DNA from 2 places in the Allofournierella sp. genome. Region 1 is predicted to be linked to the other one. Evidence: predicted binding sites of a transcription regulator. Region 1 holds the regulator's gene; the other holds the start of a gene.

Region 1 (4,413 bases):
CGCACGCCGGCCGCCGCCAGGTTCAGGGCAATATCATCGGCCAGACCGGTGATTCGGCTGATCTTCACGCCCGCCAGGGGCTGCAGCTCGTACCGGGTGACCGAGGGGCCGCGGCAGATGTCCAGCACGCGGGTCTTTACGCCGAAGCTTTCCAGCGTGCTCACCAGCAGCTCGGCGTTCTTTTTCAGCTCCGCCTCCACGCCCGGGTCCTCCGCCGACTCCATCACCTGGAACAGGTCAAGCGGCGGATAGCAATAGGCAGCAGGCTGTTCCACAGGCTGCGCAAGGGCGGTTTCCGCCGTGGCGGCCGCCGGGTTCAGCGGACGCAGCGGCTCGCCGTAGGAATTGCCCATAGTCTGGCTGGGCTCCATGGCCTTGTGGATCAGACTGTCCAGCTCGGTGACACCGACATTGGGCTGCTCCGGCTCCAGCGGGATCGGCTGGTCCAGCTGGAAGGGCGGCTCGTCCGCGTCGGAGGGCTCCGGCGCCTGATCGAACCGCATCTCCCAGGCATAGTCCGGGCTGCTGCTGGGATAGGGCTCGAAGCCCACATCCGGGTCCTGCTGAGGCTCGTCCATGGGAATCTCGGTCTCGAATTCGCTGTGCTCCTCCGGCTCGGACCCCGGAACCGCTGGGCAAAGGCCTCCTGCTTTTGCTGGCGGGCAGCGGCCCGCTCCTGGGCGGCGGCGCGGCGCTCGGGTTCCCGGCGCAGCTGCTCCTCCTCCCAGGCCTCGCGCTGCTGGCGGGCAGCATCCCGGTCAGCCTTCCAGTCGCCCAGATAGTCCTCCGCGATCTGCCACAGATCACCCGGGGTCACCCCCAGGTACCACATGACCATGGCGATGAGCATGATGACCAGCAGGATATTCGCCGCCGGATGCCCGCACAAGGCCAGCAGGGTGCCGCCGATGATGCCGCCCAACAGGCCACCGCCCAGCATACCCTGACCGTTGGCGTATAACGCCGCGGTGGCCTTGCCGAAGCTCAGGCCCACCAGGTCGATTTTGGAGAACACCACTGCCGTGCCGCAGATCAGCATCATCAGCAGCAGGGACTTGGCGCAGCGGGACCAGATGGGCCGCCCCAGCGCCACCAGCACCGCGATGTAGAGCAGCACCGGCCCCAGCAGATAGGTACACACGCCGAACACGCCGAACAGCACGCCGCGCAGCATGGCCCAGACCGACTGCCCGGCCACCAGAGACATGGCAATGATCACAACGCCCAGGCAGAACAGCAGAATGCTCCAGCTCTGGGCCACATCCGGCTGGCTGCGCCGTGAGCGGGAGCGGGTGGTTTTCGCGCCGCTTTTTGCGGCGGGTTTCTTCTTTTGTGCCATACGCTTTCTTTCCCTCGTTTATGTATTTCCAGCCCCCGGACCATTTGGTTTTCCGGGGGCGCCGCGCACCCGGCGCGGGAATTTTTCGGAACTTATCTATTGTATCATAAAACCATAGGTTTTAAAACCCAATTTATCGGACAGTTTCCTCTCTGCTTCGGCTTTCCTCATTCTTTGCGCCGGTTCGATTCCGTTCGATCTGGCGATACAGGTAAGCAAGCGCGTCGCCCAGACCGCCCAGTTCGTCGATCAGGCCCTCGGCCACCGCCTGCTCACCGCCCAGCACGGTCCCCACATCCATCACCAGCTCGCCGGTGTGCATCATCAGCTCCAGAAAACGCTCTTCGCTGATGTGGGAATGGCTTTGCACAAAGCCGGTGATGCGCTCCTGCATCTGCTCGAAATAGCGCATGGTCTGGGGCACCCCCAATACCAGCCCGGAATGTCGCACCGGGTGAATGGTCATGGTGGCAGTGGGCACAATAAAGCTGTGCTTGGCGCTGACCGCCAGCGGGATGCCGATGGAATGCCCGCCGCCCAGCACCAGGGTGGCGCTGGGCTTGGTCACCCCGCTGATCAGCTCAGCCAGGGCAAGGCCCGCCTCCACGTCGCCGCCTACGGTATTCAAAATCACCAGCAGACCCTCGATCTCCGGGTCCTCCTCAATGGCCACCAGCTGTGGGATCACATGCTCGTAGCGGGTCACCTTCTGCTCCTGTCCGGCACTCACGTGGCCCTCGATCAGACCGATCACCGTGAGGCAATGGATGGCATGACGGCCCTTGGTGCGGATCACCGAGCCGGTGTCCATCATAAAATCCTGTTCCAGCTTTTCCTGCTCCACCTGGGCATCGGTGGGCCGCGGAGTATCATTGTTCGGCATTGGTCTCTTCGCTCCTTTTGGCAACGCCGCCTGCGGTGTTGGCCGTGAATCGTGCGGGGCTGCCTTTTGTTTTTTCTATCAGTTTGCACGAATTTTTTGTCTTTATGCCCACACAGACGGCCTTCCGCCCTGCAATTGGTTTGACAAGCCTTTGTGAATCCAGTATTATAAAGTATGGATATTCCTGCAAAAGGCCTGTTTTCGCCTTTTGCTCGCTTCTGCACAGGGCAGGCCACGTACCCGCCCGTTGCTTTAAATCATTTTCAAAAGACGGTGATGATAATATGAACCATTCTCAAGGAAAGGTATCTCTGCCGGTAATCAAACGGCTGCCCAAATATTACCGCTACATCAGCCAGATGCAGAGAAACGGTGTGGTAAAGGTATCTTCCAGTGAACTGGCCCGCATGATGGGCACCACTGCCAGTCAGGTACGCCAGGACTTTAACTGCTTTGGCGGTTTTGGCCAGCAGGGAATCGGCTATAATGTGGAGGTACTGCTGCACGAGATCGGTCGCCTGCTGTTTGGCGAGGGCGAAAAGCTGCCCACCATTCTGATCGGTGCCGGCCGTCTGGGCCGGGCGGTCTCCCGTTTTCTGACCACCGATACCAACGGCTACCATCTGCTGGCTGTATTCGATGTGCAGCAGGAGCTGGTGGGCCAGGATCTGGACGGTATTCCCATCCATCACATTGATGAGCTGGAGTCCTTCTGTGCCGCCCACAATCCTCAGGTGGCGGTGCTCTGCCTGCCCCGTGAGGGCGCAAAGGAGCTTTCCGGCCGGCTGGTGGACCTGGGCATCCGGGGCTTCTGGAACTTCAGTCACTACGATCTTTCCATTCCCTACCCCAATGTGACGGTGGAGAATGCCCATCTGGGCGACAGCCTGATGAGCCTGGGCTACCGGCTGCGGAACGACTGAATCCATCAAACAACAGCAGCCCGGCTGCGTGAAAGCGCAGCCGGGCTGACTTTTGGCGAATGAGCGTCTTCTTCGCCGTATAAAGAGGTTTATGCAACACTATGGCAAAATTGTATTTTCGCTACGGCGCCATGAACAGCGGCAAAAGCACTGCCCTGATGCAGGTGGCCTATAATTACGAGGAGCGCGGCATGCGGGTGCTGGTGATGAAGCCCAGCGTGGATACCAAGGGCGGCGACAAGCTGGTCAGCCGACTGGGTGTGACCCGGCTGGTAGACATTGCCGTGACCCCCAAGCTGGACATTCTGGACCTGGTGCGGGATCTGCTGACCCGTGCCCCCGCCCCGGCTTGCATTCTCACCGATATTCGTGTTTGAAGGCGATCAGGTTGTCATCGACGAGGGCGGCGAAGTGGAATACGTAAGCCTGTGTGCCCAGTGCTATTTCAAGGCGCGGGATGACTTCTATCGCCGCCATCCCCGCATTACAGTTTGAGCATATAACAAAACTCCCGAAAGCCTGTGCGGCTTTCGGGAGTTTTCTTTTTGGGGCAATTTACAGCACAACGCCCTTGACCAGCAGCGAGATGGTGCCGTCCGGCTCGTTGACGAACTCCACATAGTCGTTGTCGCCACGCAGAAGACTGGTGGGGATCTTCATCTCGATGCCGCTCTCGGTCTTGATGGACTGGTATTCCATCCGCTTGATGCGGGCGGGCGGAACCGATACGGTTTCCTCCAGAGGCAGATTCGCCTGCTCCAGCTCCTGGGTGAAGGACTCCACCGCCAGCGGGAACTGCTCCTCCAGCCGCTCCTTTACCCGCTGGACCTCCAGACTGCCGTCACCGGCCACCGCCTCCTCACAGAGGATGGCTGCGATCTCACTGTCGCTTTTCTGGTTGTCCTCGTAGCTTTGGCGCACCGCCTGGGCTGCGGCGGTCTGCACCGTCTGCAGCTTGGCCCGCTCGGGCTGGGCCTGGGTGCTGCGCAGAATGCGCTCGGACAGATAGAAGATCTTCGTCCCGTCCACCTCGTATTTTTTCTCCACCAGCTTGATGGAGCCGTCGGTCATATCCACGATCACCGACTCATCCGGCTTGGAGCCGGCGGCGGGCAGCAGGGTACGCTGCTTGATCAGGGCGTTGTAGTGCTGGCCCTCCACCTGCTGATAATAGTGAGCATAGGCCGCCTTGTAATTCATCTTCAGGACGGCGATGCTCTCGTGCCCGTTGATGGAGCAGTAAATCACGATCAGGTCCGCATTGGGAA
Region 2 (4,413 bases), on a different contig from region 1:
CGGTGCGTCCTACCAGATCAGCGGCCCCACCGGCGCCATGGCGGCCATTCTCATCGGCATCTCGGCCAAGTACGGGGTGCAGGGCGTGCTCACCGCCGGCCTGCTCACCGGCGTGATCCTGCTGGCGGCTGCACTGCTGCGGGTGGGCAAGCTGGTGTCCATCATCCCGGTGCCGGTCATCACCGGTTTCACCTCCGGCATCGCCATCGTGATCGCTCTGGGCCAGGTGGACAACTTCTTCGGCACCGTGAGCGAGGGCGAGAACGCCATTCAGAAGCTGCTTTCCTACGGGGAGCTGGGCTTTTCTCCCAACGGCCAGGCAGTGCTGTTTGCGGTGCTGGCCATGGCGGTGATGATTCTGTGGCCCCAAAAGCTGGCCAAGTATCTGCCCGGCTCGCTGGTGGCCATCATCGTGGCCGTGGTGCTGAACTTCGTGCTGAACCCTGCGGCTGAAAGCTCCGCCGTGGCGGAGGTGGGTGCCATCCCCCAGAAGCTTATGACGCCGGACAGCCTGCTGCTCAACGGCATCGATATCTCCACCCTGCCCAACCTGATCGCCCCGGCCATTTCCATCGCGGCTCTGGGTATGATCGAGAGCCTGCTGTGCGGCGCGGCCGCCGGCCGAATGAAGGGCGAGCCCCTGAACTCCACCCGTGAGCTGGTGGCCCAGGGCATCGGCAACATCATTATTCCCATTCTGGGCGGCGTGCCCGCCACCGCGGCCATCGCCCGTACCTCGGTTGCCATCAAGAGCGGCGGCCGCACCCGTATGGTCAGCGTGATCCACTCCATCACCCTGATCCTGTCCATGTTCCTGCTGGGCGGCGTGATGGGCCGCATCCCGCTGGCCAGCCTGGCGGGCGTGCTCATGGTCACCGCCTGGCGCATGAATGACTGGGCAGCCATTCGGGAGCTGTTCCGCAAGCGGCTCAAGTCCGCCGCGGCTCAGTTCCTGGTGACCATGGTGGCCACCGTGCTGTTCGACCTGGTCATCGCCATTCTGGTGGGCATCGTGGCGGCCATGCTGCTGTTCGTGCTGAAGAGCTGCGATCTGAAGATCGCTGTGAGCGATGTGAAGCGCAAAAACGCCGACGGCACCGATCAGGTGCGCACCGATGTGAAGGTGGTCTACCTGACCGGCCCGCTCTTCTTCGGCACCCAGGACCAGCTGACCCAGGCCATGGCCCAGCTGGGCGAGGAGACCCACGGCGTGATCTTCTCGGTGCGCGGCGTGCCCTACATTGACGAGAGCGCCATCAGCGAGCTGGAGACCCTGCTGGCGGACCTGCGCGGACGCAGCATCCGGGTGATGTTCAGCGGCGTGCAGCCCAACGTGAAGCACGAGATGGAGCGCACCGGCTTTGCGGCAGCGCTGGGCGAGGAGAACTTCGCCTGGGATGCCATTGAGGCCATCGAGACTATAGAGCAGCTGCCTCTGGTGGATACTCCGGTTCAGCTGTGAGTGAAATTTAAATAAGCGAATAAACCAGGCGGCAGGCTGTGATGGTTTGCCGCCTGGTTTTATTTTATAAACGGATTTTCCAGCAAATTGGAAGAGATTGTGGAAGTAGACAGGAATTTGTGGAAAAGAGTTAAAATGTTTGGCTGCAGCTTGACTTTCATGGTTTAAAATGATAAAATTTTGTCGATTGAAGTCGCCGGAAACAGGCGATTTTAACAAATAGCTTTCGTGAGGATTTACCGGGTGCCTGCCTGGTCCGGCCGGGGAAAAGATGCGGCTTTGACCGGATGAGAGGCTGGCAGCCGGATAAAAATCGCAAGTGCATCAAAGGAGGAAAACAAGCAAATGGAACTTATCAAACTGATCGGCGTCGTGATCGTGATCGCGGGCTTTGCGCTGAAGCTGGATTCGATCCTGATCATCTTCCTGGCAGCGGTGTCCACCGCGCTGGTGAGCGGTCTGGGTGTGGGCGGCCTGCTGGAGCAGCTGGGCGTCAACTTCGTGGCCAACCGCTCTATGGCTATTTTCATTATGATCCTGCTCATCACCGGTGTGCTGGAGCGCAACGGTCTGCGGGAAGCGGCGGCTGACCTGATGCGGAAGGTAAAGAGTGCCACCGCAGGCAAGCTGGTCTGCGCCTACGGTGTGCTGCGCGGCTTCTTCGGTGCCTTCAACGTGGGCTTCGGCGGTGTTGCCGGCTTTGTGCGCCCTGTGCTGCTGCCCATGGCCGAGGGTGCCATCAAGAACCATGGCCACGAGCCTGACGAAAAGCACATGGAAGATGTGAAGGGCATGGCCTCCGCCATGGAGAACATTGCCTGGTTCTTCTGTCAGGTGCTGTTCGTGGGCGGCTCCGGCGGCATTCTGGTGCAAACCACCCTGCAGTCTCTGGGCTATGAGGTCGAGCTGGTGGATCTGGCTGTGACCGAACTGCCCATTGCCATCATCGCTATCGTTCTGTCGAGTGTGCTGTTTATCCTGAAGGATAAGAAGCTGGTCAAAAAGTACTACGGCGATCAGAACGGCAAGGCGAAGAAGTAAACAGGGAGGACGAGAAGCATGATTGATATGAAATTTTTGCAGGTCCCCGCAGAGTTCAACAGCGTGATGCTGAACGTGGTCTGGATCATCGTGGGCCTGATTGCATTTTACGCAGGCATTAAGAATCTGCTGGATAAGGAAAATCCCTCCCGCATCGGCACCGCCATCTTCTGGTGCTCTTTCGGGGTGGTAACCGCACTGGGCAGCTGGCTGCCCTCCAAGGTCTCCGGCGCGCTGGTCATCGTGATGTGCATGCCCGCCATCTTCAAGAAGGTGAAAGTGGGCCGGGTAAATGCCCCCACGAAGGAATACACCAAGGTTCAGTACAGCAAGATCGGCATGAAGATCTTCGTGCCCGCTCTGACCGTTGCGGTAATGTCGCTGTTCTTTGCGCTGTTCTCCAACGTGAGCTCCATGGTGGGCATCACCATCGGCGTGGCCATCTCTATGGTGCTGCTGATGGTTTACTCCAAGGACAACAAGCCCAAGGTTTTCCTGGATGACTCCGAGCGCTTTTTGTCCCTGATGGGGCCCCTGTGCATGCTGCCTCAGCTGCTGGGCTGCCTGGGCGGTGTGTTCACCGCTGCCGGCGTAGGCGATGTGGTGGCTGGTCTGGTGGGCAACGTGGTGCCCGAGGGCAACGTGAACCTGGGCATCGTGGTCTACGCCATCGGCATGATGCTGTTCACCATGATCATGGGCAATGCCTACGCGGCCATCACCGTGATGACCGTGGGTATCGGCGGTCCCTTCGTGCTGGCCTACGGCGCGAACCCGGTGGTCATTGGTATGCTGGCCCTGACCTGCGGCTTCTGCGGCACTCTGTGCACCCCCATGGCTGCTAACTTCAACATCGTTCCCGTGGCTATTCTGGATATGAAGGACCGCTGGGGCGTCATCAAGAATCAGGTGCTGGTGGCCATCATCATGATTACCATCCAGATCTGCTTCATGATCGCTTTCAAGTAATCACATAAAAACGGAAGCCTGGCGGGGAGAGCGCGGTCTTTCCCCGCCGGGCTTTACGGTTCTTTTTCACAAAACACCATCGCAAAGGAATGTTCTTATCATGCGCAAAATGGAACGGGGCGCCTCCATTATCATTCATAAGTGGGTTCGGCTCAAGCCCTGGGACCGGCTGCTCATTGTGACCAGCAAGGAATATGAGCAGGAGGCCAAGGCGCTGCGCCGTCAGGCTTCCTCGGTTACCCGGTCGGTGTCGGTGCTGCTGGTGGAAAACAAGGGCATGCACGTGGGCATGTTCTTTGATGACAACGAGGAGATCTTCGACCCCTACACCACCATCGTTGCCGCCACCGAGTATTCCCTGGTCACCACCAAGGCGGCCAAACGGGCCATCCGTCGGCACAAGAAGTTCTTGTCGCTGCCCCTTTCCACCAACGACGGCCGCTCCATGCTGCGCTATGACTTTTTGATGATGGACACCAAGAAGAGCCGCATGCTCTCTAAGGTCATCATGAAATATCTGAAAAGCTCCAGCCGCATCCGAATCACCACCCCGGCGGGTACCGACCTGACGGTGGAAAAGCGGGGCAGAGAGCCGGGCTTTTTCAATGGCGTTCTGAAGGACAGCAAGGACTATTCCTCCGCCAGCATCGAGGTGTATGTGCCCATTGAGGAGACCCGCACCAATGGGGTTATGGTGGTGGATGGTTCGCTGGGTTACATCGGCCGGGCCGAAGACCCGGTGCGGGTTCGGTTTGAGGCCGGGCGGATCGTGGAGATCGAGGACAACCCAACAGGAAACCGACTCAAGGCCTACATGGACCAGTATCAGGACCCGCGCATCTATATTGCGGGCGAGTTGGGCATTGGCCTGAATTCTCTTTCCAAATGCGAGGGAAACTGTTATATTGAAGATGAATCCGCCTACGGTACCTTCCACATTG

What was found. Region 1 encodes Rex, which represses fermentation and respiration genes when NADH is low (regulators of the CRP and FNR family bind a similar motif). Its sites were predicted from a motif close to ATTGTTAANNNNTTAACAAT; they were not measured.
Region 2: a site for Rex is predicted at 1,631-1,650, ahead of J7G73_RS06660 (DUF969 domain-containing protein). Genes of this name have one in related genera too.

The regions. Positions count from the first base shown of each region.
Region 1 covers NZ_JAGHKE010000085.1:372-4,784, reverse strand. The annotation lists gene J7G73_RS10780 (DNA translocase FtsK) at 1-578, opposite strand, end outside; partial or broken gene J7G73_RS10775 (hypothetical protein) at 692-832, opposite strand; gene J7G73_RS10770 (ATP-dependent Clp protease proteolytic subunit) at 1,473-2,222, opposite strand; gene J7G73_RS10765 (redox-sensing transcriptional repressor Rex) at 2,507-3,145, shown strand; partial or broken gene J7G73_RS10760 (hypothetical protein) at 3,247-3,640, shown strand; gene J7G73_RS10755 (nucleoid-associated protein) at 3,701-4,413, opposite strand, start outside.
Region 2 covers NZ_JAGHKE010000040.1:887-5,299, forward strand. The annotation lists gene J7G73_RS06655 (SulP family inorganic anion transporter) at 1-1,462, shown strand, start outside; gene J7G73_RS06660 (DUF969 domain-containing protein) at 1,808-2,503, shown strand; gene J7G73_RS06665 (DUF979 domain-containing protein) at 2,522-3,472, shown strand; gene J7G73_RS06670 (aminopeptidase) at 3,573-4,413, shown strand, end outside.